One region of the Actinomadura meridiana genome, then DNA from elsewhere that is predicted to be linked to it. Evidence: riboswitches for the same ligand, from Rfam matches in the RefSeq annotation. Region 1 holds a riboswitch; the other holds the start of a gene.

Evidence for each region. Region 1 has a riboswitch for thiamine pyrophosphate ahead of ABD808_RS28040 (purine-cytosine permease family protein). Riboswitches for the same ligand answer to the same signal wherever they lie in the genome.
Region 2: linked by a shared signal. The riboswitch ahead of thiC (phosphomethylpyrimidine synthase ThiC) and the one ahead of ABD808_RS28040 (purine-cytosine permease family protein) in region 1 are both predicted to bind thiamine pyrophosphate.

The regions. Positions count from the first base shown of each region.
Region 1 covers NZ_BAABAS010000020.1:436,314-450,992, forward strand. The annotation lists gene ABD808_RS28025 (arginine deiminase) at 1-68, shown strand, start outside; gene ABD808_RS28030 (ATP-binding protein) at 233-778, opposite strand; gene ABD808_RS28035 (sensor histidine kinase) at 1,191-3,254, opposite strand; gene ABD808_RS28040 (purine-cytosine permease family protein) at 3,332-4,678, opposite strand; TPP riboswitch at 4,671-4,787, opposite strand; gene ABD808_RS28045 (rhodanese-like domain-containing protein) at 4,870-5,205, opposite strand; gene ABD808_RS28050 (SSI family serine proteinase inhibitor) at 5,252-5,710, shown strand; gene ABD808_RS28055 (hypothetical protein) at 5,840-6,088, opposite strand; gene ABD808_RS28060 (hypothetical protein) at 6,075-6,335, opposite strand; gene ABD808_RS28065 (GntR family transcriptional regulator) at 6,460-7,266, shown strand; gene ABD808_RS28070 (RidA family protein) at 7,402-7,791, shown strand; gene ABD808_RS28075 (helix-turn-helix domain-containing protein) at 8,091-9,233, shown strand; gene ABD808_RS28080 (hypothetical protein) at 9,469-10,275, shown strand; gene ABD808_RS28085 (Fpg/Nei family DNA glycosylase) at 10,311-11,174, opposite strand; gene ABD808_RS28090 (heavy-metal-associated domain-containing protein) at 11,585-11,791, shown strand; gene ABD808_RS28095 (hypothetical protein) at 11,833-12,765, shown strand; gene ABD808_RS28100 (heavy metal translocating P-type ATPase) at 12,790-14,679, shown strand, end outside.
Region 2 covers NZ_BAABAS010000004.1:292,936-307,614, reverse strand. The annotation lists gene ABD808_RS05350 (MMPL family transporter) at 1-896, shown strand, start outside; gene ABD808_RS05345 (LysE family translocator) at 909-1,547, opposite strand; gene ABD808_RS05340 (aminotransferase-like domain-containing protein) at 1,641-2,978, shown strand; gene ABD808_RS05335 (sugar phosphate nucleotidyltransferase) at 2,994-5,492, opposite strand; gene clsA (cardiolipin synthase ClsA) at 5,489-6,166, opposite strand; gene ABD808_RS05325 (hypothetical protein) at 6,315-7,253, shown strand; TPP riboswitch at 7,315-7,428, shown strand; gene thiC (phosphomethylpyrimidine synthase ThiC) at 7,424-9,154, shown strand; gene ABD808_RS05315 (MOSC N-terminal beta barrel domain-containing protein) at 9,263-9,586, opposite strand; gene ABD808_RS05310 (hypothetical protein) at 9,861-10,046, shown strand; gene ABD808_RS05305 (NmrA family NAD(P)-binding protein) at 10,189-11,016, opposite strand; gene ABD808_RS05300 (TetR/AcrR family transcriptional regulator) at 11,449-12,054, shown strand; gene ABD808_RS05295 (metallophosphoesterase family protein) at 12,060-12,899, opposite strand; gene ABD808_RS05290 (helix-turn-helix domain-containing protein) at 12,923-13,489, opposite strand; gene ABD808_RS05285 (alpha/beta hydrolase family protein) at 13,569-14,679, shown strand, end outside.

The DNA of each region.
Region 1 (14,679 bases):
TGTCCTGCCCGCTTCTCCGCGACACCCCGGAACTCTGGAACACCGCGACACAGAACACCGGGACCTAGAACGCCGAGACACAGAACACGGGCGTACGGACATCAGGACATAGAACAGCTCGGGCGGTGTCGACGGGGGCACGACATCGCCCGAGCTGTCTGAGGACCATACAAGGTCTGCGGTGGTTCTTCCAGAGTGCGCCCCATAAACGGGGAATTTCCTGGGATTTCGGTCAGGCCGGGTAGGCGCGGCTGGGCGCGGTCGCGTTCCTGGTCCCGTCGCGGCGGTCGTCGTCAGGCTCGTCCAGCAGATCGGGGAAATCGGCCAGGTCAGGGATGGTGGCGGGTGCCACGGCGGGCGCCGACGCCCCGTTGGTGGCGGACGGTTTGAACGTGCGCAGGACGGCCCACACGGTCGTGGAGCCGTCTTCGTGACGGACGCCCCATCCGTCGGAGAGCGCCTCGACGATGCCGAGGCCGCGCCCGCCGAGCGAGGACAGCGTGCCGGGGCCACGGCGTGGCTCGGTCATGGCGCCGCCGTCACTGACCTCAAGCTCCAGCACGTCGCCGCGCCGCACCCAGCACACCCTGACCTGGCCGGACGGCAGCGGCCGCGCGTGGCGGAGGGCGTTGCTGAGCAGCTCGCTCACGATGACGCTCGCGTCGTCCACGATGTCCTCGTAGACGCCGGAGTCGACCAGCTCGGAGCTGAGGCGTTTACGGGCGACCGCGACGCTGGACGGTGCGTGTGGGAGCAGTACGACGCTCGACGCCCTCACCTCCCCGTGGTTTCTCGACTCGGACGGGACCCGTCGCCGCTCTTCCGGTACGTCCGAAATGCCCTGTTGGGCGGGACCGGAAACCCGACCGATTCACTTCGCCACCTCTACAACGAGTCACCGGCCATCCGGTCACGGTGATCACCTCTGGCTCTGAATCCCGGTCACGAACGGCAACCATCCAAGGATCTATCCAGCCAACGGCGGATTTACTCCTCGCGCGCGCGTTTCGTCCACCGCACCCCGTGGACACCGTACTTTCCCGCAGGAGTCAACCCCTACTCCGGTCGGAAGCCAACCCCGTCACCCGCCGAGATCACCGAAAGGCCTGGTCAAAACGGTCCTGGAAGGGCCCTGCGGACAGTCCTTCACCACTCTGGGTAATCGCGTTGGTCCATGAGCGCGAGGCCGTTCAGCGGGCCGCGAGCAGCACGAGGCGCATGCTGGTTCCGTGCCCCGCGTGGGCGCCACCTGCTGGTCCGCGCGCTTCCGCCGCACGCAACAGGACATTCGGGAGCCCTCCGGACGACTCCACCCGGCGAGCGTCATCCTGCCCCGGCGAGTCGCTGTGATATCTCTCACTTTTGTCGTGCCGGGCCGGATGGGCGGAGATCGACCCGCCCTGCGCCTCCGTGAGCCGCTTCACGATGTACAGCCCGAGCCCGATGCCGCCGAACCGCCTGCGGTCCCCGGCCTCCCCCTGGACGAACCGCTCGAAGATCCGCTCATGGTCGCCGTCGGGGATGCCGATGCCCTCGTCGGTCACCGTGACCACGATGCCGGAACCCTCCCGGACGGCGCGGACGCTGACCGTCCCGCCGTCCGGCGAGTACTTGAAGGCGTTCTCCAGCAGCTGCCCGAGGACGATGTCGGTCGCCATCGCGTCCCCTTGGCAGGACGGCAGATCAGGCGCGACCTCCAACTCGACCCGGTGCAGCGGCGACAGCGACCGGAAACCGGCCACCACGCCCTCCAGCACCCGCGTCAGGTCGAACGGCTCGATCGTCACGGCCAGCTCGTCCGCGCCCGCGCGGGAGCCGAGCAGCAGGTGCTCGACGAGCCGTCCGAGCGACTGGGCGCGTTCGGCGATCGTGGCGACGGCGGCGCGGCGGTCCACGTCGGACAGCTCGTCCCACCGGTTGACCAGCGTGGACGCGAACCCCTGCACGACCGTGATCGGCGTGCGCAGCTCGTGGCTGGTGGTGGCGAGGAACAGGTCCTTGGCCTCCTCCAGGGACTTCGCCTCCGACACGTCGCGGAAGTCGACGACCAGCTCGCCGGTCTCCTCGATCTCGGCGGCCAGCACGTTCAGCCACGTGCCCGACTCCAGCCGGAACGTCAGCATCTCGCCGAGCGCGGGCATGTCGAACGGCAGCGGCCGACCGAGCGCGTGCTCGGGCGCGATGCCGGTGAGGGTGTGCGCGGCGGGGTTCCACTGCCGGACGACGAGGTCGCGGTCGAGCACGGCGATCCCGTCCGCGCTGGAGTCGATCACCGCGCGCTCGTGCGCCCGCTGCCGGACGACCTCCGCGTACGCGACCGCGTTGCCGACCGCGACCCCGGCGTGCCCGGCGAGCAGCTCCAGCAGCTCCAGCTCGGTGTGCCCGATCTTGCGGCCGGAGAACAGCGCGTACAGCGCGCCGTACGGACGGTTCTGCAAGTACGACAGGCCGAGCGCGATCGAGTGCAGCCCGCGCAGCTCCGCCCAGATCAGGTCGCCGAGCCGCTGCTCTCCGGTGGCCAGCTTGACCGTCTTGCCCGATCTCAGCAGCTCGCCGACGAGGCTCGACCGCAGATCGGCGGACGTGCCGCGAATATGCTCGGGCAACCCGGACATGCTCACCAGCCGCAGCCGGTCGCCCTCGATCCGCACGAACCCGCCCGCGTCGGCGCCGGTCAGCTCGATCAGCGCGGCGGTGATCCGGTCGAGCACGACGGCGAGGTCCAGTTCGGCGTTCAGGTCGGCCACGATGTCGTTCAGCCGCCGGACGAGCCGGGCCCGCTCCGTCATGTGATGCTGCACGATCTCGTCCTCGTCCACCGGGTGGTACACGCTGACCCAGCCGAGCGGCGTCCCGGACGGGTCCTTCAGCAGGCTCGTGTCGATCCGGACGTCGATGAGGCGCCCGTCGCGATGGAACCGGCGGGTCGCGATCGAGATCTGACCGCCCTCGACCTCGCCTTTCCCGTTCCCGCCGCTTTGGACGTCCTCGCCGTTCTCGCCGCCGTTCTCGCCGTCGCCGCGCCGGGTGAGGAGCCGTTCCTGGACGGCGTTGTGCTCGGCCTTCAGCTCAGCGGGGACGATCGGGGGCACCCGTCCGACCATCTCCTCGGCGCTCCAACCGAACATCCGTTCGGCCGCGGGGTTCCACACGGTGACGCGGTGCCGCTGGTCCACGGCCACGATGGCGTCGGCGGCGCTCTCGATGACGGCGCGCGCGATCGGGTCATGGACGTGGTGATGCACGTCTGTCATCGTGCCACCGGACTCCCGGCCGCCGCCGGGCAACTTACGCCGAAAGTTTCCCCCTCCTGGCGGCCGACATAGAAACCTTACTTTCCAGTAAGTCTGCCGACGAGGAGCGCGGCGAGGCCCGCGGCGAGGAACGACAGCACCGACGCGCTCATCCAGGTGTGCGGGGCGAAGTGCAGAGCGTCCTGGACGTCCGCCCAGAAATCCGCCCACCAGCCGACGGTTCCGGGGTTGATGAGCTGGTACACCACGAACCCGGCGGCCCAGGCGGCGATCATGCCCCAGCGGGACGGCGCCGCACGTGACACATCCCACCCGTCCGCGCGGCGGCGCCGTCCGAGGAAGAAGTCGGCGGCCAGCACGCCGAGCATCGGCACGAACACCGAACCGATCAGTGACAGGAATCCGGCGTAGTCGCCAATGTCCAGGGCCAGCGCGAGGACCGTGACGAGGACGCCGAGCGCGACGCTCAGCACCCGGCGGTCGGCGCGCGGCACGAGGTTCTGGATCGACACGGCCGTCGAGTAGGTGTCGGCGAACGACTGGTCCGCCTCCCGCAACACGAAGATCGCGAAGAACACCACGCCGAGCGTGACGTTGAGGAAAGGATCGAACACCTTGGTCGTGTCGCCCGCCACGATCGCCAACGCCAGCAGCCCAAGGACGTACGCGACGATCTGCGTAACGGAATATCCAACGGCCGCCGCGCCGAACGCGGCCCGCTCCGTCCGGGAATGCCGGGTGTAGTCGGCGGCGACCGGGACCCAGGAGATCGACACCGCGAGCGCCGCGTCCGCCCCGAGCCAGAACCCGCCCCACGACCCATCGGTCAGATCGGGCAGCGGCTCGCGCAGCAGCTGGACGTAGAAGTACACCAGTGCGATCACCACGGCGACGGTCACGTACCGGCGCAGCAACCGCACCGATCCCAGCGGCCAGACGGTCAGGACCGTCGTGATCGCCCCGGCCGCGATCACGTAGCTCCAGCGCGGCACGCCGTCCCACAGCTCGCGCGCCGCATCCGCGATGACGATCAGCTCGAACGTGCCCCAGCCGACGAGTTGCGCGATGTTCAGCACGGTCGGCGCGTACGACAGCCGCGCCCCGAACAGGCCGCGCAGCAGCACCATCGCCGGTTGCCCGGTGCGCGCCCCCGGCACGGCGGCGAGGCCCAGCATCAGCCCGCCCAGGACCGTTCCCACCGCCATCGCGACGATGCCCGCCATGATCGGCAGCGTCGGCACGCCGTCCGCGTTCGGCGCGAGGACGGTGTACGCCCCGGAGAACGCGAGCAGGCTGACCCCGAGGTTCCCCCAGAAGGCGCTCTGATCCCAGAAACCAAGGATCTTCGCCGCGGGCTCGTCGAGCGTGAGCGGCGCCTCGTTGCGGGGACGCTCGTCCGAGCGCCGATCGACCTTGGACGTCACGGGACACGCTCCCTACGCCGGCATTACCCGGACAGGTTCATGCGGTCGGCGACGCCTCGAAGGTCGCCCTCTCAGCCCGGCTGTGGCCCGAGCTCCCGCGGGTATCGGTCGCGCCGATCGTACAACCGGTCGGCCGCCCTAAAAAGGGCATAGATCACTCAAACCGGAACTGATCACTGGAGCACCCGCCGTCAGGCGACGTACGGGGTCCCGTCACCCTCGGCCTCCATCGGACGACCCAGCTCGGCCCAGCCCTTCATGCCGCCGTCGACGTTCCTGGCCAGCCAGCCGGCCTGGTTGAGCGCCACCGTCACCTGCGCGGACCGCGCCCCGGACCGGCAGATCACGAAGACCTCCTGGTCGCGGGGGACCTCCGACGCCCGGTCGCCGAGCTGCCCCATGGGGATGTGGACCGCCGTGGGCGCGTGGCCCGCGTCCCACTCGTCCTGCTCCCGGACGTCCAGGAGGTATCCGTCCTGCGGAACCTCAGCGGCTCCCACCGCCGGCACGTCGTCCCCGAAATTCATCACACCCCCATGGAACCGCGCGAAGCACCCCTGCGTCGAATCACGCATGCGGTATCGGACGCTCCTGTTCGCGGCGCCCGGACTGGCCATGCTCCTGACCCTGGCTGGTTGCGGCGACGAACAGGCAAACGGAAATCCCGCCGGCGCGCCCCAGGGCACGACGTCCGTCAAGCCCTCCGCACCGGCGAACACGCTGACGATCAACGTAAGAGCCTCCAAGGAGGCACCCGCCAAGTCCTGGACCCTGAGCTGCGAGCCGCCGAGCGGCGACCATCCGAAGGCCGCCGCCGCCTGCGCGGCGCTCACCAAGGTCAAGGACCCCTTCAAACCCGTTCCCGAGAACCAGCCCTGCACCATGATCTACGGCGGCCCGGAGATCGCCACGGTCAAGGGCACCTGGCAGGGCAAGCCGATCGACACGAAGTTCACCCGTGACGACGGCTGCCAGCTGAACCGCTGGTCAAAGATCGGCCCGCTGTTCGGCAACGTCCCCAAGGTCCGCTGACCGAGCCATCCCCGTTCCGGCTCGCCTCACAACCCCGTCAGGCCCCGGCCCCGCCGGGGCCTGACCCGTCCCACCCCTGGTTCGGAACGCCAGCAAGGTTGGGCATGGATCGCCGTCAGTTGGAGTAGCTCACCACGGTGGCGGAGGGGCTGCACTTCGGACGCGGCGCCGGACGGCCATGATGGCCTCGCCTAACCGGTCCGGGGTCGCGCCCTCGACGAGGTAGGCCTCGTCCACCAGCGCCCACCACCCCCGCGTGAAGTACCCGAACCACACCACGCCCCCATACCGCGCCTCGATCCGCCGCGCCTCCGCGACCCGGATCGGGACGGGGTCGATTCGGGCCGTGTCGTCGGGCAGCCGGTCACAGGGCGCCACGGCTGACCGCCCGGATCCGCTCGGCGAGTTCCTCCGCCGTGTCCGCGTCGACAGACGCTTCCCTACTGAGGTCTTCGCGGTCGAGGGGCCCGCGCATAGCCCACCACCGGCCACGGTCGGAGTGGATGATGGACCAGCCTGGAAACTCCGCCTTGAGCCGGGCCTTGGTCCGGTCGAGGGGGGACGCTGCGGCCTTGATCCCCCCTGTAGGAGACTGGTCCGCGCGGCCGGACATGCCTGTACCCATGGGACACCCCTCGACGTGAAGGACTTTAGGGGGCCTAAAGTCGTCTCGGGGTGAGGCTAGAACGCCCAGGCCACGCGAGCAATAGGGGCCCTAAAGTTCGCCAGCGAAAACCGGAGTCGATCACGTGGATCTAAGGACATTGCGGGACATCTCCGCCATCGCCGACCCGATCGAGCGTGCACGGGCGATCAGCCGCACCATGACCGAGCAGCAGGGCCTCACCGAGGAGGCCGCTCGGATCCGCCGCGGCGCGATCGCTGAGGCCCGCGAGGCCGGTCACACGCTGGAGGACATCGCCAAGGTGCTCGGCGTCACACCCGGCCGTGTCTCGCAGATGCGGAAAGGGCCGGTGGCCAAGGCCCCGGCCGCACCGGTCAGCCAGGCGCCCTCGGTGATCGTCCAGCGTGCCCTGCCCACGGATCCCGCCACCCGCGGCTCGGCGTCCCTGTTCCTGACCGAGGCCGAGCGGCAGGGCATCACGCCCGGCCGCCGGATGCTGTACATCGGCAACGAGCCCGCGACCGAACACGTGGCGGCATGCCTGCGCGTCGACCCCGGCGACGACGTCCTCGCCCGCCGCAAGATGATGACGGCCAACGACGTGCCCGTCCGCGTCGCCACCTCCTACTTCCGTGCCGACCTGTTCACCGGGACGAGGATCGCCGAGCCGGAGTTCGTCCGACCTTCCCTCCAAGCCGCGATCGTCGCGCTCGGCTACGCCTTCGGGCATGCGGAAGAGACGCTCACCTCGCGCCCGGCGACCCTCTTCGAGGCCGAAACGCTCCAGCTCGACCCCGGCGAATGGGTCGTCCAGGTGCTGCGCGCCTCCTACTCGACCGAGGGCACGCCGATCCACACCCTGGAGACGATCTGCGCCGCGACGCGGCACATCTTCACCATCGGCCAGGTCGGCGGCCTCGACGAGTTCTGACCCCGACGACGTACGGATCTAGATCCAGGTCGCGCAGCCTTCGATCTCGCTCGCCGTCGTCGCCGTGCGACGGGTGGGTGAGAGCGTCGTGGGTCTGCGATCATGGGCGCCTCCCCATCGCTTGCGAGGAGCGCGATGACCCTCTCGATCGACTCCGTGGATCCCGCCGAACTGCCGGAATCGTCACCCGCCTATGCCCACGCCGCGCTGGTTCGAGGTGCGGAGCGGACCCTGTTCATCAGTGGTCAGCCGCCCTGGACCATCGAGGGCGACGTTCCCGCCGACTTCGACGGGCAGTGCCGCCTTGCCTGGGAGAACGTGCGGGCCGTGCTGGCCGCCGCGGACATGACCGTGGAGAACCTCGCCAAGGTCACCGTGTACCTGTCCGACCGGCGGCACCGCGAGGCGAACAGCCGGATCCGGCACGAGGTCCTCGGGGACCACCGGCCGGCGATCACGATCATCATCACCGGCATCTACGACGAGTCGTGGCTGCTGGAGATCGAGGCCGTCGCGGTGGGCTGACCTTTCACTTCAGCAGGCGGGCATCTCTGGCCGGTCATCCCGTGGACGCGCGGGCCGGTCTTCTTCCCTCCCTTGGGGTCTACGCAAACGCGCCGCCGCGTCCCACAGCGTGGCTATGACTGAGACGACTGCCCGCGCGTAGCCCGCCTTCAACCCACACAAAGCGCATGTTGTCCGTCACAGGCAAGTGACGCTCCGGGGATAACTTGCCTGGATCCTGCACTTGCCTCGATGAAGAAAGTTGGCGTCATGGGCAAGTTTACCCGGAAGCTTGGTGTTCTCTCTGCCATGATGACCTGGTGGAACCCTTGGCGGAGCCCGATGCCCTGACCCCAGACTCACTCCTTGAGCAGGGGCTGGCGGTCCTGCGTGACCTGCTCGGCCCCGACTGGAAGGTCACCGTCCAGCCAGCCTCGCAGGAGGTCAGAAGCACGAGGCGACGCCTCGATGTCATGATCCAAGTAAAGGCAGACGGCGACAGCGTCTTCACGCAGGTGATGGTCGATCTGAGAAGTAGAGTTTCCCCCCGCCTCGTGGACGAGCAACTGCTCCCCAAGTTGGAGTTGCTGCGGCAAGTGAGCAACTACACGAACCTTCTGGTGATCGCCCCTTGGATCACACCACGCGTCCGACGGCTCTTGCAGGACTACAACATCGGATACATTGACCTCACCGGCAACGTGTCTCTGCGTGTCTCCAGGCCTGCCATCGCCATCTACGCCCAGGGCACGAGCCGTGCTCCGCGTTCGAGGGCCACCAGAAGCAGCAGGACGACATTGGCTGGGGCCAAGGCTGCTCGGCTTGTACGGATCTTGACCGACGTCACCCCGCCCTACAGAGCCACGGATCTCGCTAGGGTGACTGGGCTCAGCTTGCCCTATGTTTCTCGACTTGTAGAAGCCCTAGAGGAGCAACGACTGATCCGGCGCGATGGCCGGGTTATCACTCAAGTGGACTGGCCTGATCTCCTGCGCCTTCGCGCTGAGCACTACGACCTGCTGCGGCACAACTCCTACGTCGGCATGGTAGCCCCGAACGGCATCGACGCGGTACTCAAGGCGCTACCCGCCATGCTAACGGAACACAGCGAATGGATAGCCCTTACTGGTTCATATGCCGCGCGCGCGGTGGCGCCCTTGGCCGTGGGGGGACAGCTGATGCTCTATCATCCCGCCAGTGCGCCGCGTCTGCCTGACGAGATTGGAGACGAACTCGGCCTGTTGCGCGTCGACAAAGGGGCCGATGTGCTTCTGCTGCGAGCCCACGACCCGGTGGTCTTCGAACGGACCGTGGACCGTGGCGGGGTGCGCCACGTGGCTTTGAGTCAGATCGTTCTGGACTGCCTATCTGGCCCCGGAAGAATGCCCGCAGAGGGCGAAGCTGTCCTTAGCTACATGCAGGGCAATACGAAAGAGTGGCGTGCGGACCGTCTGCCTACTTAATCAGGGCCGTCTACCCTATGATCTACCTTTGGGAATCAAGACTCGGCGAAAGCTCGCCAAGGCTTGCTCAGTCTCGACCACGTGGTGACCATGCCTCAGTCACGGGGCTGCGCCGATACCGAACCCCGAGGCCAAGCGCAACCCATGGCAAGATCCGTGTCCGGAAAGGGAGTTAGTCATCTCCGCAGTCCCTGAAGGCGTTGACCGAGATCACCTAGTCGTCGCCGCACGGCGCGTGCTCCTCGACGGACTTACCGCCCTGCGTCCACATCTGGAGGCACTCACCGTCGTCGGGGCCCAGGCTGTCTACCTACGCACGCCTGACGCCACCATGCGCAACGCCCCATTTACTTCTGACGCCGACCTGAGCATCGACCCGGCCCTGCTGGGTGATCACCCACAGCTGGACGAAGCGCTACGGGCGGCCGGATTTGACCTTATGCAGGCCAGCCAACCGGGCCTATGGGTGCGTACCGAGCGTGTCGGTGACAAGAGAATTCCGATCGAATTAGACATCCTTGTCGGTAAAGATCTCGCGGATAATATTGGTAGCAGAAGCGCCAAGATTCCTCCGCACGGCAAGATGACCGCACGTTGGGTCGCCGGACTGGAGGTTTGTGCCGTCGACTGCGGACCAATGGCCATCCGGAGCCTCGATCCAGCAGACACGCGCAGCATCACCGCCAAGGTCGCGGGGCCCGCTGCCCTGTTGGTAGCCAAATCTTACAAGATCGGCGAGCGGCTTGCCCGGGTCAGCACTCACCCAGATCGCCTCACCAACAAGGATGCGGGCGACGTCTATCGCATCATGGCCACCGTCCCTGCCCAGCAAGTGGCTGCGACCTTCAATTCCCTCATCCAGGACCTGCGCGTGAGCAGTGTCACCGAAAATGGAATCACATTGCTTCGAGATCTATTCGGTGGCGCACGGACGCCCGGCGTAGATCTCGCCGTCGCAGCCCATAAAGGCGACATCCCGGAAGACACGATTCGGACTGTGGCTCCCGCATACATCAACCGATTGACGGCAGAGTTGCGTTAGCTGGCGCGCTAATCCAGGTCGTCAGGGCAAGCACCCTATTTCAGCAGGCGGGACATGCGGCGGTCGGCTAGTGGCTTGCCGCCCGTCTGGCAGGTGGGGCAGTACTGGAGGGACGAGTCCGCGAACGACACCTCGCGGACCGTGTCGCCGCAGACGGGGCACTTCTGGCCTGTCTTGCCGTGGACGCGTAGGCCCGTCTTCTTCTCGCCCTTGAGGTCCTGTGCCTCCAGGCCGCGGGAGCGGGCCACCGCGTCTTGCAGGGTGGTGACGATGGCCTTGTGGAGGGTGGCGACGTCGTCCTCGGTCAGTGAGGCGGCGATTTTGAAGGGGGACATCTTCGCGACGTGCAGGACCTCGTCGGAGTAGGCGTTGCCGATTCCGGCGATCACCTTCTGGTCGCGGAGGAGGCCCTTGATCTGGGTTCGTTTTCCGCCGACGATCGCGGCGAGCGCCTCGGGGGTGAACGTGTCGTTCAGGGGGTCGGGGCCGAGTGACGCGACGCCGGGTACGTCGGCGGGGTCGCGGACGACGTAGACGGCGAGACCCTTCTTGGTGCCCGCCTCCGTCAGGTCGAAGCCCGAACCGTCGTCCAGGTGGACGCGCAGGGCCAGCGGGTTCTTGCCGCCGGGGCGGACGGGTCGGGTCGGGATCTCGTCCCGCCATCGGAGCCAGCCCGCGCGGGCCAGATGGATCACCAGGTGGATGCCGTCGACGTCCAGGTCGAGGAACTTGCCGTGCCGGGACGCGCCCGTGACCGTCAACCCGCCGAGCGCGGTCACCGGCGGGTCGTACGTCTTCAGCGCGGAGATGGCGAGGACGTCGACGCGGGCGATGACATGGCCGACGACGCGCTCCCGCAGGAACGCGGCCAGCGCCTCCACCTCAGGCAACTCAGGCATACGTGGATACTCCGTCCCGCCCTGGCGCCACTCGCGACGCGAACGACCTCCCTAAGAGAGTACGAAACCCCCGGTCGTGGGGTTTCCACAGGGCTGTGGAAGCCTGTGGAAAACCCTGTGCACAACTCGCGATGCGTCCGGGCGGGCGGCGTTTTCAAGGGCTATACCTCTACGAATCCACTTGAACTGGTGGAGGAGTGCGCGGACGAGCGGTCACACAGGGTGTGGATAACTTCCGCGTAACGACCCGTGGGTAACCGCCACAAGCGCTCCCTTGGCCGGACTCGGCGGGCATGTGACCGGGATCTCGAAATAACCCATAGGGGGTATGGGTTGTCAGGAGCGTAACGCTATGGCACGATGAGGCCCGGGAGATACCCCCTAGGGGTAACAATCAAGGGAGTCGCGAGATGAGCACCGCCACCTACACCGTCGCCGGAATGACCTGCGGCCACTGCGTCAGCTCCGTCACGGAGGAGGTCGAGCAGATCGCGGGCGTCACCGGCGTCGATGTCGATCTGGCGACCGGAAAGGTCACCGTGACGAGTGACGCGCCCCTCGACGTCGTCCAGGTCAAGGGCGCCGTGGAAGAAGCCGGTTACGAGCTGAAGGCATGACCGGAGCGCACCAGGTGCGCCTCTGAACGGAGTGAGTCGGAATGAACAGCGCGACCAAAGTCGGAGCTTATGCGGTGGGTCTGGCGGTCGTCTTCGGCGGCGCGGCGGGACTCGGCAAGGTCGTCGGGCCCGTTGGGGCGTCGGCCGAGACGGCGTCCCATGGGCACGGCGGTGCCGCGGGCGGCGGAGATGGCGGGGCGGCTGGTCACGCGCCCGGCGGTCTCCAGATCTCCGAGGACGGCTACACGCTCGTCCCGCGTGGGACGACGCTGGCGGCCGGTGAGCGGACCGACTTCCGGTTCACCATCAACGGCCCGGACGGCAAGCCCGTCACGGGATACACGCCCCTGCACGGCAAGCGGCTGCACCTGATCGTCGCGCGCCGCGACCTGTCGGGCTTCCAGCATCTGCACCCGTCCGAGGCGGGCGGGGGCGTCTGGACGGTGCCGATCACGCTGGCCAAGCCCGGCGTGTACCGGTTCTTCACCGACGTCCAGCCGGACGGCGCGAAGCGGCAACTCACGCTCGGGACCGACGTCTTCGTCCCCGGCGACCTGCGGCCCGCGCCGCTGCCTGAACCCGCACGGGTCGCGAAGGTGGACGGGTACGAGGTCACGCTGTCCGGCGGCCTCACCCCGGGCAAGTCCACGGAGCTCACCCTGTCGGTGAGCAAGGACGGCAGGCCGGTCACCGATCTGGAGCCCTACCTGGAGGCGTACGGTCACCTGGTGGCGTTGCGCCAGGGCGACCTCGCCTACCTGCACGTCCACCCGGACGGGGAGCCGGGCGACGGCGAGACCGAGCCGGGCCCGGGGATCACGTTCTTCGCCGAGGCGCCGAGCCCAGGCGCCTACCGGCTCTACCTGGACTTCAAGCACGACGGCAAGGTCCGCACGGCCGAGTTCACCGTGCACGCAGGGAGCGTCCAGGCGGCGCCGACCGGTGGGCACGACGACCAGCCGCACACGCACTGACCGATCTGAAGCGGAGGAGGAGCGATGAGCACGGACACCGCGTCCGAGCGTATCGAGCTGGCGATCGGCGGTATGACGTGCGCGTCGTGCGCCAACCGCATCGAGCGCAAGCTCAACAAGCTGGACGGCGTGACCGCGACGGTCAACTACGCCACCGAGAAGGCTCGGGTCGAGTACTCCGGGGACGTGTCCCCGGACGAGCTGATCGCCACCGTCGAGAAGGCCGGGTACAAGGCCGAACTCCCGGCTCCGCCGAGGGCCCAGGAAGCCGCTCCCGAGCCGGACGACGGGCTCACGGCGCTGCGGCAGCGGCTGATCACCTCGGTCGTGCTGTCGGTGCCGGTCATCGCGATGGCGATGATCCCGGCGCTCCAGTTCGAGGCGTGGCAGTGGCTGTCGCTGACGCTGGCGGCCCCGGTCGTCGTGTACGCGGGCTGGCCGTTCCACCGGGCGGCGGCGATCAACCTGCGGCACGGCGCGGCCACCATGGACACGCTGATCTCGGTCGGCACGCTGGCGGCCTTCACCTGGTCGCTGTGGGCGCTGTTCTTCGGCACCGCCGGTGAGCTGGGCGTCAAGCACGGCTTCGAGTTCTCGATGACCCGGTCGGACGGGTCGATGAACATCTACCTTGAGGCCGCGTCCGGCGTGATCATGTTCATCCTGGCGGGACGGTACTTCGAGACGCGGTCCAAGCGCCGCGCGGGCGCCGCGCTCCGGGCGCTGCTCGAACTGGGCGCGAAGGAGGTCTCGGTCCTGCGGGACGGGCGCGAGGAGCGCGTCCCGGTCGACCGGCTGGCCGTGGGCGACCTGTTCGTCGTCCGTCCCGGCGAGAAGATCGCCACGGACGGGACGGTCGAGGAGGGCTCGTCCGCCGTGGACGCCTCCATGCTGACCGGCGAGTCGGTCCCGGTGGAGGTCGGCCCCGGCGACACCGCGGTCGGCGCGACCGTCAACGCGGGCGGGCGGCTTGTGGTCCGGGCCACCCGCGTCGGCTCCGACACGCAGCTCGCGCAGATGGCGCGGCTCGTGGAGGACGCGCAGACCGGCAAGGCGCAGGTGCAGCGGCTCGCCGACCGGATCTCCGGCGTGTTCGTGCCGGTCGTGATCGCGCTCGCGCTCGGCACGCTGGGCTTCTGGATCGGCACCGGCGAACCGCTCGCGGCGGCGTTCACGGCGGCGGTCGCCGTGTTGATCATCGCCTGCCCGTGCGCGCTCGGCCTCGCCACCCCGACCGCCCTCATGGTCGGGACGGGACGCGGCGCGCAGCTCGGCATCCTGATCAAGGGCCCGGAGGTACTGGAGTCCACAAGGAAGATCGACACGGTCGTCCTGGACAAGACGGGCACCGTCACCACCGGACGGATGGCCCTGGTCGACGTCATCACCGCCGACGGCGTCGACGAGGCCGACGTCCTGCGGCTGGCGGGCGCGCTGGAGAACGCTTCCGAGCACCCGATAGCACAGGCGATCGCCAAGGGCGCCACGGAGCGGGTCGGCGAACTCGGCACCGTCGAGGACTTCGCCAACGTCGAGGGGCTGGGCGTCCAGGGGATGGTGGACGGTCACGGCGTCCTCGCGGGCCGTCCGCAGCTCCTCGCCGAATGGGCGCAGCGGCTCACACCCGAGCTGGAACAGGCGATGAAGGAGGCACGGAACCTCGGCCACACCGCGATCGCGGTCGGCTGGGACGGCGAGGCCCGCGCGGTCGTCACCGTCGCCGACCAGGTCAAGCCGACGTCGCGGGAGGCGATCGAGCAGCTGACGGCGCTCGGGCTGCGTCCGGTGCTGCTGACCGGCGACAACGAGACCGTGGCCAGGACGGTCGCGGACGCGGTCGGGATCACGGAGGTCATCGCCGACGTCCTACCTCAGGACAAGGTGGACGTCGTCAAGCGCCTCCAGTCCGAGGGC
Region 2 (14,679 bases), on a different contig from region 1:
TGACCCCGGTGGACGTGCTGCTGCCGCGCGGCGCCGACCCGGACGCCACCGCGACGAAGCTGCGCTCGTTGGACGCCGTGCAGGCCGTCGTCGCGCCCTCCGGGCCCGCGTGGCGGCGGGACGGGTCGGCGCTGGTGACCGTCCTGCCCGTCGACGAGGGCGGGACGGACGCGGGCAAGGACCTCGTCCACGCCATCCGCGACGCGGTTCCCCCGGGCGCGCAGGTCGGCGGCGAGACCGCGAACGACATCGACTTCGTCGCCAAGGTGTACGGGACGTTCCCGCTCATGCTGACGTTGGTCTGCCTGCTGACGTTCGTGCTGCTCGCCCGCGCGTTCCGGTCGCTGCTCCTGGCGCTCAAGGCGGTGCTGCTGAACCTGCTGTCGCTGGCCGCCGTGCTCGGCGCGATCGTCCTGGTGTGGCAGCGCGGCAACGGGAGCGACCTGTTCTGGGGGATCTCCGCGACCGGGTCGATCGCGTCGTTCGTCCCGGCGATGGTCGTCGCGTTCCTGTACGGGCTGTCGATGGACTACGAGGTGTTCATCCTGGCCCGGCTGCGTGAGGAGTACGACCGGACGGGCTCGACGGAGACGGCGGTCGTCGCGGGTCTCGGCCGGACGGGACGGCTGGTGACGAGCGCGGCGCTGATCCTTTTCCTCGCGTTCGCCTCCCTGGCCGCCGCGCCCGTCGTCGAGGTGAAGATCTTCGCGACCGGGCTCGGGCTCGGCATCCTGCTGGACGCGACCGTGGTGCGGGCGCTGCTCGTCCCGGCGGCGGTGTCGCTGTTCGGCCGCTGGAACTGGTGGCTGCCGGGTTGGGCGGCGCGTGTGCTGCGCGTCCGTCCCTCGCCGCTTCCGGCGCGGGAGGAGGAGGATCGCGTGCCGATCCCGGTCTGACCGCGCGGGCGGTCAGGGCGCGGCGGTTCGGGTGAACCCGAGGTGGACGGCGAGCCCGGCGAGCGCGGAGCCCATCAGGTAACGCTGGGCCCGCTGCCAGCCGGGCCGCCGGGCGAAGAACACGGCGATGCCGCCCGCGCCGAGCACGATGAGGGCGTTCACGGTGATCGCGATGGTGATCTGGGTGAGGCTGAGCAGCATGATCTGGACGCCGACGTGCCCGCGCTCCGGGTCGACGAACTGCGGCAGCAGCGACACGTACAGGATCGCGATCTTCGGGTTGAGCAGGTTGGTGACCAGGCCCATCGCGAACAGGCGGCGCGGCGGGTCGGCGGGCAGGTCCTTCGGGGCGAACGCCGTCGTCCCGCCCGGCCGCACCGCCTGCCAGGCCAGCCACAGCAGGTACGCCGCGCCCGCCACCTTGATCGTCGTGTAGATCTGCGGGACGAGCGTGAAGACGGTGGTGACACCGGCCGTGACGGCGGTGACGTAGACGAGGAACCCGGCGGCGACCCCGCCGAGCGAGATCAGTCCCGCGCGGCGGCCCTGTGTCACCGACCGCGACACCAGGTAGATCATGTTGGGTCCGGGGGTCAGCACGAGCCCGAGGGCGAAGACCGCGATGGCCACCATGGCGCTGGTCGAGATCATTGCGCTCCTGACGTCGTCGATATGCCCCGAGAGTAGATGTCCGAGTAAGCTCAGTGCAATAATGAGATTGTTCTCGGTGCAATCGGGGGTGCGGTGGACGACTACCGGCGGGTCGCGGACGAGCTGGCCGCCGACATCGCCACGGGACGGCTCCGGCCGGGCGACCGGCTGCCCCCGCAACGCGCCTTCGCGCGACGACGCGGCATCGCGGTCTCGACGGCGAGCCGCGTGTACCGGGAGCTGGGGCGGCGGGGCATCGTGGTCGGCGAGGTGGGCCGTGGGACGTTCGTCCGCGCGGCCGACCGTCCGGCCGTCCAGGCGCTGACCGAGCCCGGCGACGCGCGCGTCGACCTGGAACTCAGCTCCCCCGTCGTGCCCGAGCAGACCGCGCTGCTGGCTGCCGGGCTGGAACGGCTGCTGCGCCCGGACGTCCTCCAGGGCGCGCTCGGGCCGACCGGCGTCGCGGGCACCCCCGAGGCCAGGGAGGCGGCCGCGCGACTGCTCGCCGTGCCCGGGTGGCGGCCCGACCCGTCCGGCGTCCTGTTCGCGGGGAACGGGCGCCAGGCCATCGCCGGAGTCGTGGCCGCGCTCGTGCCGCCGGGCGGGCGGCTCGCGGTCGAGGCGCTGACGTATCCGGTGGTCAGGGGCATCGCGGCCCGGCTCGGAGTGACGCTCGTCCCGGTCGCGGCCGACGAGCACGGGATGATTCCGCAGGCCCTCGCCGACGCGCACCGCGCCGCGCCGCTCGGCGCGGTGTACGTGCAGCCCACGCTCCACAACCCGACCGGGACGACGATGCCGTGGGTCCGCCGCGCGGAACTGGGCGCCGCCCTGGAGCGGCTCCGCCTCCACTCCATCGAGGACCGTGTGTGGGCGTTCCTCCCCGAGGACGGTCCCGCGCCGCTGGCGTCCCTGGCCGCGCGGCGCACGGTCGTCGTCGACAGCCTCTCCAAGCGTCTCGCGCCGGGCCTGACGATCGGGTTCGCCGTCCCGCCCGCCGACCTGTACGGGCGTGTCGCCGCCGCGCTGCGCTCCGGCGCGTGGGCGCCGACCGGGTTCGCGCTCGCGGCGGTGTCCGGCTGGATCGCCGACGGCACAGTCGAGGCGGTGACCCGCGCGAAACGCGCCGACGCCGCGACCCGCCATCGCCTCGCCGCCGACCGACTCCCGGACGCCGCCGGGTACGGCCCACCGTCGTATTTCTGCTGGTGGGAGCTGCCTGCACCGTGGCGCGCCGACACCTTCGTCGCCGCTGCGGCGCGCCGTGGGATCGCCGTCACCCCCGCCGCCGCCTTCACCGCCGGAACGGCCGCCGCACCCCGCGCCGTCCGCGTCGGCCTCGCGTCGCCGCCGCTGGAGACCCTCGCTCGGGCCCTGGACGTCCTCGCCGAGATCGCGGCCGGATCGCCCGAGGACGTCCCCGTCGACTGACGGCGGGCAGCGGGGTCAGCTGCCCGCGCGTTCGACGACCGCGGACCATTCCGTCAGGAGGGCCTGGGCGGTGTCCGCGTCGGGGCCTTCGGCCCACAGGTGGGTGACGGCCTCCGCCGGGTCGGGGAGGACCAGGACCCAGCGGCCGTCGTCCTCGACCACGCGGACGCCGTCGGTGGTGTCGACCGTGCGGTCCCCGGCGGCCTCCACGACATGGCGCATCACGCCGCCCTTGGCCGCCCACGCCGTGGGGACGGAGCGGCGGTACAGGTGCGCGTCCGGGATGCGGCGGTCGATCCGCGACAGGGTCAGCCGTGTCCTGGCGACCAGGCCGACGAGGCGGACGAACGCCGCGATCCCGTCGACGGTGCCGCTGAACTCGGGCATCAGGAACCCGCCGCGCCCGTCGCCCGCGAAGATCACACCGGGTTTCTCGGCGGCCTTGGTGAGGTCGTCCTGCGAGGTGGACGTCCACTCGACGCGCACGCCGTGGAACCGGCACACCTGTTCGGCGACCCGCGTCGTCGTGACCGGCAGCGCGACGCGGCCGCCGCGCCGTTCGGCGGCGACCAGGTCCAGCATGACGAGCAGGGCCCGGTCGTCGTCGACCGGTTCGCCGTTGTCGTCCACCAGGGAGATCCGCTCCCCCACCGGGTCGAACCGGACGCCGAACGCGGCCCGCGACGACGACACCAGTTCGCCGAGCCGCTCCAGGTCGCGGGTCCGCTCGGCGAGCGTCTCGGTCGGGTTGGCCTCGTCCAGCCCGGCGTTGCGGGTCAGGACGTCCACGCCGACCGCGCCGAGCAGGTTCGGCAGCACCAGCGACGCGACGCCGCCCGCGCAGTCCAGGACGATCTTCAGCCCGGCCTCGCGGACCCCGCTGATGTCGACGCGGCGCAGCAGGTCGCGGGTGTAGGTCTCGACGACGCGCGGCGGGTAGGTCAGCTCGGCGATCTCGCCGGGGAACGCGCGGCGGTACTCCTGCCTGCCGAACACGCGCTCCAGCCTGCGCCGCGCCGCCTGCGACAGGTCGGCGCCGCCGGGGTCGAGGAAGATGATGTCGACGCCCTGCGGGTCGCCGAGCGTCGTCCGCAGGTAGATGCCGCCGACCGCCTCCTCCCGGCCCGTCTCGAACCGGGCGACGGTCAGCGGCGTCGCCTCCAGGTCGCGGACGTTGATCGCGGACGCGGTCAGCGCGCTGTTCACCGCGCGTTTCAGGGTGCGGGCGGCGCGGGAGACGTCCCGTCCGGTGACGACGGTCGAGCCCTTCTTCAACGTCGTCGCGTAGGCGCTGGCGAGCCGCACCGCGAGGTCGGGCGTGATCTCGACGTTGACCAGCCCGGACACGCCGCGCGGCCCGAACAGGCTGCGCTGTCCGCGCGACTCCCAGATCACGCTGGTGTTGACGACGGCGCCCGCCTCGATCGTCTTGAACGGGTAGACCTTCACGCCGTTGGACACGAACGCCTCGGCCTCGATCACGCACTCGTCGCCGATGACCGCGCCCTCCTCGACGCGGGCGCCGGTCATGACGTCGGTGTTCTTGCCGACCACGCAGCCGCGCAGGTTCACCGACGACGCGACAAACACGTTGTCGTGGACGGTCGCGCGGTGCAGGAACGCGCCCTCCTTCACGACCACGTTGCTGCCGAGGACGGTGTACTCGCGCAACTCCACCCCGGCCTCGACCTTGGCGTAGTCGCCGATGTACAGCGGGCCCTTCAGCACGGCGTCGGCGTCGACCTCGGCGCCCTCGGCGACCCACACGCCGGGCGACACCTCGAACCCGTCCAGCTCGACACCGACCTGCCCGGACAGCAGGTCGGCCTGTGCCTTGAAGTAGCTCTCATGGGTGCCGACGTCCTCCCAGTAGCCGTCGGTGACGTACCCGAAGAGGGGGGCGCCCGCGTCCAGCAGCGCCGGGAACACGTCGTGGGACCAGTCGACCGGCTCACCCGCCGCGACGTGGTCCAGGACCTCGGGCTCCATCACGTAGATGCCGGTGTTGACGGTGTCGGAGAACACCTGCCCCCACGTGGGCTTCTCCAGGAACCGTTGGACGCGGCCGTCGTCGTCCACGATGATGATCCCGAACTCCAGGGGGTTCGGGACGCGCTTCAGCCCGATCGTGACGAGCGCGCCGTTGCGCTCGTGGAACCGCACCATGTCGGTCAGGTCGATGTCGGTGAGCGCGTCCCCGGAGATCACCAGGAACCGGTCGTCGCGCAGCGCCTCCTCGGCGTTCTTGACGCTGCCCGCCGTGCCGAGCGGGACCTCCTCCGTCGCGTAGCTCAGCGACATGCCGAGGTCCTCGCCGTCGCCGAAGTAGTTGCGGATCAGCGCGGCCAGGAACTGGACGGTGACGACGGTCTCCCCGAACCCGTGCCGTTTCAGCAGCCGCAGCACATGCTCCATGATCGGCCGGTTGACGAGGGGAAGCAGCGGCTTCGGCTGGTTGGCGGTCATCGGACGCAGCCGCGTCCCCTCGCCGCCCGCCATCACGACGGCCTTCATCGGGGGGTCTCCGCTCCCTCCTGTTCGCCGGACGGACCGGACGGCCCGGACTCGGGCGGCTCACCGGGCGGCTCACCGGGCGGGCCGGACCCGTCGCGGGCGGCCACCGCCAGTTGCCGGGTCTGGATCCAGTACAGGGCGGCCGCGCTCCAGTACAGTCCCGCGCCCCAGATCGCGAACGACCAGCCGATCACCTTCGCGGTGGTCGCCGCGGCCCCGTCATGGTCGCCCAGCAACAGCAACGGGAAGGCGTACAGCAGGCACATGGTGCCCGCCTTCCCGATGAAATGGACGGGCAGCGTCCCGCTGTACCCGAGCCGCCGGACGATCGGCGCGATCGGCAGGATCGCGACCTCGCGGGCGACGAGCAGCACCACCAGCCACAGCGGGATGATGTCGCGGATCGTGAGCCCGATCAGCGTCGCCAGGATGTAGAGCCGGTCGGCGGCCGGATCGAGCAGCGCGCCGATCTTGCTGGTCTGGTTGAGGACCCGCGCCAGCTTGCCGTCCGCCCAGTCCGACAGCCCCGCCAGGACCAGCAGGGCGAGGGCCCACCAGTCCGCCTCGATCAGGACGAGCCACAGGAACAGCGGGACGCCCACCAGCCGGGCAAGGCTCAGGCTGTTCGGCACCGTGAGGATCCGGTCCTGCGGGGCTTCCTGCTGTGTGCTCACCGACGCACTCGCCTCCCTGCTCCCCCTTGATCCTGACCCTATCGGTAAGGATTGTGAAAGCCCCGGCTGGCGTCGGCGGATCGACGCTTCCCGTGGAGACGGCTGGTTCGCCCTATAGTTCTGCAATCTCGATCACGGAGGGCTGCCCGTGTCCGTCGCCTCGCCGGAGCTCCGGATCACGCTCGGAAGACGGGCCTACCGGTGGCCGTTCCGCGCCTGTCTCGCCGCGCTCGCGCTCGGCGTGCTCGGCCTGCTGTCGGACGTCGCTGTGTACGGCGGCGTGCTCGTCGCCCTGGCCGCGGCGGCGTGGGCGTTCGTGATCCACCGGACGCGGCTCGTCGTGACGATCGGGCGGAAGGGCCTGGTCCTGCGCCGTGGCGCGCGAGAGGTGTCCGTCCCGGCGGGTTCCGTGTGCGCGATGGGGATCGTGTGGCCCGTCACCGATCCGGTCTGGACGGTCTGGTTCGACGCCGAAGCGGCCGCGTGCGTCGGCGCGGTCGTGGACATCGACGACGACGCCGCCCCGTTGCTGCGTGACCGATCTCTCCCTCCGGGATGGCTTCCGGCAGCGCGGACGGCGGTCGCGGAACACCTCGGGGCGCCGTGGCGCGTCCTGGACGACGCGGGCAAGGAGGTCGAACCACCGCCGGGCAACCCGCTGGCCAGGGCCGACCACGTGCTGCTGGACGGCACGGGCCGCTTCCACGACCAGCGCGGCGGCGCCCTCCTCGCCGTCTCCTGCGGACGCCGGACCGTTGTGCTGCGCGACCGCCACGCGGGGCGGTTGCTCGTCGTCAAGCGGCCCGCCCTCGGCCGCCGCGTCACGCGCGTGTTCGGCGCGGACGGCGCACTCCTCGGCACGCTCAGGGGGCGGGACGAGCCGTCCTTCCACGCGCGCGGCGGAACGTTTCTCGGCGCCACCCGGCGGGTCGGCGACCGGCATGTCGTCACCGGCGTCGACGGACGCGAGTCCGCATCACTGCGGACGGCGACGGGCGAGGGCGACGCACGGCTGGAACGGTCGCCGTCCACCCCGGAACCGCTGCGCACGCTCACGCTGGCGCTGCCGTTGGTGGTGCGGTCCTGAGATCCCCGTACCCCATGGACGGCGGTTGCGGCAACCGGGGTGCGGCGGGTTAGCGTCGACGACGACAGATCGCGGGGGTCCGGCGAACCGGGCTGAGATAGCGGCTGGGACGGCCGCTGACCGCATGAACCTGACCGGGTAATGCCGGCGTAGGGAGAGATCGAGTCGTCATGACCGAACCTGTGGTTCCATCCGCCCGCAAGACGTACCTGCGGGGCTCGCGTCCCGACATCCGCGTCCCGATGCGCGAAGTGCGGCTGACGAGCGGTGACGCCGTCGTCCTGTACGACACGTCCGGGCCGTACACCGACCCCGTCCAGCAGCCCGACGTCCGCACCGGGCTGCCCCCGTTGCGGGAGCTGTGGATCGCCGAACGCTGCGACACCGAACCGTACGAGGGCCGCGCGGCGCGTCCCGAGGACGACGGGCGCCGCGCGGAGCGTCCCGGGGCGCCCGCTCTCGACGGCCTCCCGCGACGTCCGCGCCGGGCGAGCGGCGACGCCGTGACCCAGCGCGCGTACGCGCGGCGCGGGGAGATCACCCCGGAGATGGAGTTCGCGGCGCTGCGCGAGGGCGTCGCGCCGGAGTTCGTCCGGGACGAGCTGGCCGCCGGACGCGCGGTGCTGCCCGCGAACATCAACCATCCCGAGATCGAGCCGATGGTCATCGGCCGCGAGTTCCTGGTGAAGGTGAACGCGAACATCGGGAACTCGGCGGTGGCCTCGTCCATCGACGACGAGGTCGAGAAGATGACGTGGGCGACCCGCTGGGGCGCCGACACGATCATGGACCTGTCGACGGGCCGGGACATCCACACCACACGCGAGTGGATCCTGCGGAACTCGCCCGTCCCGGTCGGGACCGTCCCGCTGTACCAGGCGGTGGAGAAGGTCGGCGGCGACCCCGCCGAGCTGACCTTCGACGTCTTCCGCGACACGGTGATCGAGCAGGCCGAGCAGGGCGTGGATTACATGACCGTCCACGCCGGAGTCCTCCTCTCCTACGTGCCGCTGACGGCCCGGCGCAAGACGGGCATCGTCTCCCGAGGCGGCTCGATCATGGCCGCGTGGTGCCTGGCGCACCACCAGGAGAACTTCCTCTACACGCGCTTCCGCGAACTGTGCGAGATCTTCGCCGCCTACGACATCACCTGGTCGCTCGGGGACGGCCTGCGTCCCGGCTCCATCGCCGACGCCAACGACGAGGCGCAGTTCGCGGAGCTGCGCACCCAGGGCGAGCTGACGAAGATCGCCGCCGAGTTCGACAACCAGGTGATGAACGAGGGCCCGGGACACATCCCGATGCACAAGATCAAGGAGAACGTCGACCTCCAGCAGGAGTGGTGCGACGGCGCCCCGTTCTACACCCTCGGCCCGCTGACCACCGACATCGCGCCCGGCTACGACCACATCACCTCGGCGATCGGCGCCGCCATGATCGGCTGGTACGGCACCGCGATGCTCTGCTACGTCACGCCCAAGGAGCACCTCGGCCTCCCGGACCGCGACGACGTCAAGGCGGGCGTCATCGCCTACAAGATCGCCGCCCACGCCGCCGACCTGGCCAAGGGCCACCCGGGCGCCCAGGCATGGGACGACGCGCTCTCAGACGCCCGCTTCGACTTCCGCTGGGAAGACCAGTTCAACCTCTCCCTAGACCCGGACACGGCCCGCGCGTTCCACGACGCCACCCTCCCGGCGGCCCCCGCGAAGACCGCGCATTTCTGCTCCATGTGCGGCCCGCACTTCTGCTCCATGAAAATCACCCAGGACGTCCGCCGCTACGCCGACGAACACGGCCTGACCGACCAGGACGCCCTCACCGCAGGCATGCAAGAAAAGTCCAACGAATTCAAAGCCTCCGGCAACCGCGTCTACCTCCCCCTCTCCCCCGGCGCCTGACCAACCCCAGAGCGCCCCCGCCCAACCCCCAGCGGGGGCGCTCCAGGCACCGATCAGCCATCCCCCCGAACCCGGGCCTCCGACTCTCCCCAAGCCACAACGATGACCTCATCCCCCACCGCGAGCTTCCCCGGACGCACCACGGAGAACGTCACACCAAACGCCACTCCGCGCAGCGCCCAGATCGACATCAACATTCAGCACGTCCGCACCCGGAGCACAAAGGCTAAGACGCGCCCCATCCGCGCTGACCTCGGGCTGGACGACCGCAAGCCGCGGATCCCGGCGTTGGCTACGAAACACCCCGTCCTCACCAATCACCATAAAGGCACGGTCGTACGCCAATCCGGCCTCCCCCAACACCGCCTCAGTCAACGGAACACCCACACACCCTTTGACCGGATAGGTGTACAGCTCGGTGATGACTGCCATCGCACTCCTCCCGCGCCGAGCCACCACGCTATGGATCGCCGTCACCCAAGAGCCAGCCAAAAGGGCACTACCTGACACAGACTCGTCAGATTGCGCCCAGAACACCCACCGACCGCTCGTCCAGACTTAACGCTCCAGGTGTCAGTCCTCGCTCCTCCAGACGCGGGCGGGTGACCTGAGGGCTTCCACCCGCCCGCGCCCGAAGGAAGCACTCCAAGTTCTGGTCGCGCTCGGGGCGTTGTGCGCCATCGTGAAGGGCGGGACCGATCGGGGCATGCGGCAGGCCGCGACCGTGCTCGACATGGTCCCGGCCGTCTACCGGACGCAACTGACCACTGAGGTGGGGCGGGTGCTCTTGGACGCCGTCCCCGGTGACCAGCGGCAGCGTGCGGCTGTTCGTGACTTTCGTCGCGTGCTCATCGCCACGGCGCCCAGGCCTGTGCGGGCTGCGGGGGCCTGAGCGCCGGGCGGTGGCGGTCCGGGTGCTGGGCGGCGTTGTTTGGACGGCGTTCGGTCAGGGCCCGCGCGTCGTCGACCGCGCTCGATCATGCTGGGGGGGCGTCCCGGTAGTCGATGATCGGGTACACGCCGCTGGCCATGCCTTACCGATCACGCCAGAGGGGCGCGTTTTCCTGGGCGAAGGTCTCCAGGGGGCGTGCGGGGTGGCCGGTGACGCGTTCGACCGTGTCGGTCACGACCGCGCTTTCATCGTCGCGGACGAGCGTGAACAAGCCCTGCTGCCACTCCACCAAACGGTCGTCGACACCAGCCGCGCGCATGCCGTTGACGAACGCGTCGGGGTCCAGTGCGGTGTAGGTCAGTTTGCGGTCCGCCGCCTCGCCCAGGACTCGGAGGGCCTCCGCGTGGGACAGGGCACGGGGGCCGGTCAGGACGTACGCCTTTTCTGCGTGGCCCTCTTCGGTGAGTGCGGAAACGGCGACGTCCGCGATGTCTCGGGTGTCGATGAACGCCACCTCGGCGTCGGCGGCGGGGAGTTCCAATGTTCCGCCTTCGCGGAGGGATGGGGCGAAGATTTCGCCGAAATTCTGCTGGAACCAGTTCGGCCGCAGAATGGTCCATTCCTTGCCCGAGGAACGGACTTCGTCCTCCCATGCGGCCATCGGGATCGCGTCCGGCAACAGGTCAACGCCCAGGACCGACAGCAGCACCACCCGGCGCAGGTCGGGCGCGGCGGCGAGCAGGTCGCGGACGAGCCCGGCACCGTCGGGTACCGCGTACGGCGGAACGACGTAGAGTCCCTCAGACCCTTCGAGGGCGGGCGCCCAGGTTTCGCGGTCGACCCAGTCGAACCTGACGCCGTTCGCGTCAGGGTTGCGGCTCGCAGCGCGTGTTTCGACGCCGCGTGCCGTGAGTGCCTCGACCAGCGGCCTACCGGTCTTCCCGGTCGCTCCGATCACCAGAACGGTCATTTTCGTGCTCCTTTGTTCGATGACCGGCAATATGGTCACGACTGGCTCCAGCGGCCACGGCGCGTTTCATCAACGACGTCTTCGTCTGCTTGCGTCAGGGGCCACGGAAACTGTCCGGGAATTGCCGGGAACTCCTGCGGGTGTATATCGCTGGGGCCGCCGGAAAGATTCCCTCCTGCGGGAGCGGGTTTGCGAAATCGGGGTCGTGCTTCTACTCGTGGAGACGCGGGTGAGGGGCCGATTGGTTTCGGGGGCGGACGTGTTCACCGGCCCGTTGAGGTGCCTGACCAGGTGGTTTTCCGGGGGCGGAACGAAGATCGGCGGCGCGGGGGCGTGATCGGCGGGCTAGTATCAAGGGACCGTTCCAAAATCGCGGATCCCGTGGATCTCGCCGCAGGCCCGCTGCCCCGCCGGGAAGGACCGACGACACAGGTGACCAGCGACGACACGCAGACGGCCCAGGTCCGGGCGGTGCGCGCCGATGTGCGCCGCAACCGTGCCCGGCTGCTCGCCGCGGCCAGGGAGTTGTTCGAGCGCGACGGCGCGGGTGGGTCCCTGGAGGGGGTCGCCCGGCTGGCGGGCGTCGGCATCGGAACGCTCTACCGCCACTTCCCGACGCGCCAGGATCTTCTGGAGGCGCTGCTCGACGACGTCTACGCCGACCTGACGGTCCGGGCCCGGGAGCTTCTGGAGTCTCCAGCGCCCGGGGAGGCGTTCACGGAGTGGCTCCGGAGGTTCATCGCGGGGACCACGGCGTTTCCCGGGATGGCGGCCTCCGCCCTGGTGTCGCTGCGGGAGGGACGGCCCGATCCCGGCACGGCGTGCCGGACGGCGCGTGACGCGGGTGAGGCCCTGTTCGTCCGCGCGCAGAAGGCCGGGGACGTGCCCGGCGACGCCTCGTTCGCGGACGCCCTGCGGCTGGCGGGCGCGATCGCGGTGGTCACCGAGCATGAGCCGGAGGCGGCGGATCGGTTGCTGGCCCTTGCGACTGTTGGGCTGCTCGCGATTAGTGCCTCGTTCCCGGACGAATCCGAGTAGGCCGGTCAGTCCGTTTCGGGGGTCGGGAGGATGCGGCGGGGGCCGCGTGGGGTGCCGCCGGGGCGTTTGCGCCATTCGCGGGGGTAGCCGACCGATACCTCGATGTGGGGAACGTCACCAGTCCAGATCGTGCGTGGGATGTGCAGGTGCCCGTAGACGACTGAGACGGCGCCGAACCTGTCGTGCCAGTCGGCGGTACGTTCCGTCCCGCACCACTGGGCGAACTCCGGGTACCACATGATGCGGGTGGGCTCGCGGACGAGTGGCCAGTGGTTGATGAGCACCGTTCGGGTGCCCGGGGCAAGGGCGGCCAGTCGTTCCTCCGTGTAGGCGATGCGGGCGTCGCACCAGGCGTCGCGGGTGGGGTGCGGGTCGGGGTGCAGGTAGACCTCGTCGGTGCACACGATGCCCGCGTCCTGCGCGATCTTGAGGGCCTCCTCCTTGGTGGACGCCCCCTCCGGCCGGAACGTGTAGTCGTAGAGGAGGAACAGCGGGGCGATCGTCACCGGGCCGTCGGCGCCCTCCCACACGGGGTACGGGTCTTCGGGAGTCAGGACGTCGAGCCCTCGGCACATGTCGACGAGGGCGCGGTAGCGCTCTTCGCCGCGTAGCTGGACGGGGTCGGTCTTGACGGTCCAGAGTTCGTGGTTGCCCGGCGTCCAGATCACGGTGGCGTAGCGTTCGCGCAGGGTGCGGAGGGTCCATTCGACGTCCGCGAGTTGTTCGGCGACGTCACCGGCGACGATCAGCCAGTCGTCGCCGGACGTGGGCCGCAGCTGTTCGACGAACGCGCGGTTCTCGGGAAAGCCGACGTGCAGGTCGCTGATCGCGTGGACATCGGTCATCCGAAAATCGTAGGCCAGCGAAGTCAGTCCTCGTCGGCGGGCATGGTGAAGAGGCGGATGTGGACGGGGCGCGCGCCGGGCGGCGCGTCCTCCCGGCGGTGGGCGTGCTCGTGCAGGAGCTCGATGTAGGCCTCGTAGAACGCGGCGAGGCCCTCCTCGGTCATGTGGGCGAAGCCGCGTGACAGCATCGCCCAGGCCCGGTCGCGCGCGTATTCGGTGGGGAGCCTGCGGAACAGCTCCAGGTCTTCGGCGTGCGCGACGCGGATCAGCTCGTCCAGGACGGGCCGGTCCTCGGGCGCCACGGTGTCGGGGGCCGGCAGCCGCAGGTCGCGGGGGGTGTCGGCGGGACGCCACCAGCGTTCTCGGCCCGTGGAGCGCTCGGGGATCTCCTCGATGAAGCCGTACTTCTCCAGCTGCCGGAGGTGGTAGCTGGTCGTGCCGGTGTTGGCGCCGAGCACGTCGCCGATCGTGGTGGACGTCGCCGGGCCGTACGCGCGCAGCCGGTGCAGGATCCGGCGGCGCAGGGGATGGCTCAGCGCCTTGATCCGTCCCGGGTCGTCCAGGATCACGGGCTCCGTCTCGTCCTCCATGGGGAGCAGTCTAGTACTACAGAGCTATCTTTGCAGAGAACTCTTTGCAGAGCTTTCTCTGCAAACTACGGTGCTCCGCATGAAGAGAGTCATCACGGTCGCGCTGGCCCTTGTGGTCAGCGTCCTGTTCAGTGTCACGGCGCCGCCGCTCGCCAGGGCTTCGGAGCGTGGTCCCGGGCCGGTTCCGGCGCCGCCCGGTCTGACCTCCGCCGAGGTGAGCTTCCAGGGGTTCGGCGGGCTCACCCTGCACGGTTCGGTCCTGGCGCCCGCGAAGGCGCGGGGGCCGGTGCCGGGGGTCGTGCTCGTCACCGGGTCGGGGGCGGGGGTGCCGCGCGAGCACCTGCGCACCGAGGCCGTGGAGTTCGCACGGCGCGGGCTCGCGGTCCTGATCTACGACAAGCGGTCCAAGGGCTACTCGAACCTGCGGCGTTCCTACTCCGAGTTGGCGGACGACGCGCTCGGGGCCGTGGGCGCGCTGCGGGCCCGTCCGGGCGTCGATCCCGCGAAGGTCGGGTTGTGGGGCCTGAGCGAAGGTGGCTGGGTCGCGCCGTTGGCGGCGTCGCGGTCGGCGAACGTGGCGTTCGTGATCGTGGTCGGCGGGAACGCGATGCCGCCGATCCGGCAGCAGGTCTGGAACGAGACGTCGGGGCTGCGCCGGGCGGGGGTGTCTGGGTCGCTGGTCGACCGGGCCAAGCCGGGGCTGGCGCGGCTCGGCGCGGACGCGGGCCTGTTCGCGGAGGCGTTCTTCGACGCACAGGGCGTCCTGGAACGGGTGCGGCAGCCGCTGCTCGGCGTCTGGGGCGGGCGCGACCTCCAGACCCCGCCGGAGGACAATCCGCGCCTGTTCGCGCAGGCGTTGCGGCGGGGCGGCAACGCCCATTACACGTTCCGTTTCTTTCCCGGCGCCGACCATGCCGCGCATATGACCGCTGACGGCGGCGAGACGCGGGGCGAGGCGCTGGCGCCGGGGTACGCCGATTTCGTCGTCTCCTGGGTCCGGGACGCGACGGGCGGCAGGTTGCCTGCCGCCCCCGCCGCCTTCACCAGCCCCATCGGGGCGGACCAGGACTATCCGAGCAAGGAGGTCTCGCCGTCGCCGTGGTGGGCGTCGGGCTGGATGCAGCTCGCGGCGTTCGTGCTGTTCGTCGTGGCGTTCACCGGGTATCCGCTGACGGCCCTGGTGCGGCGGC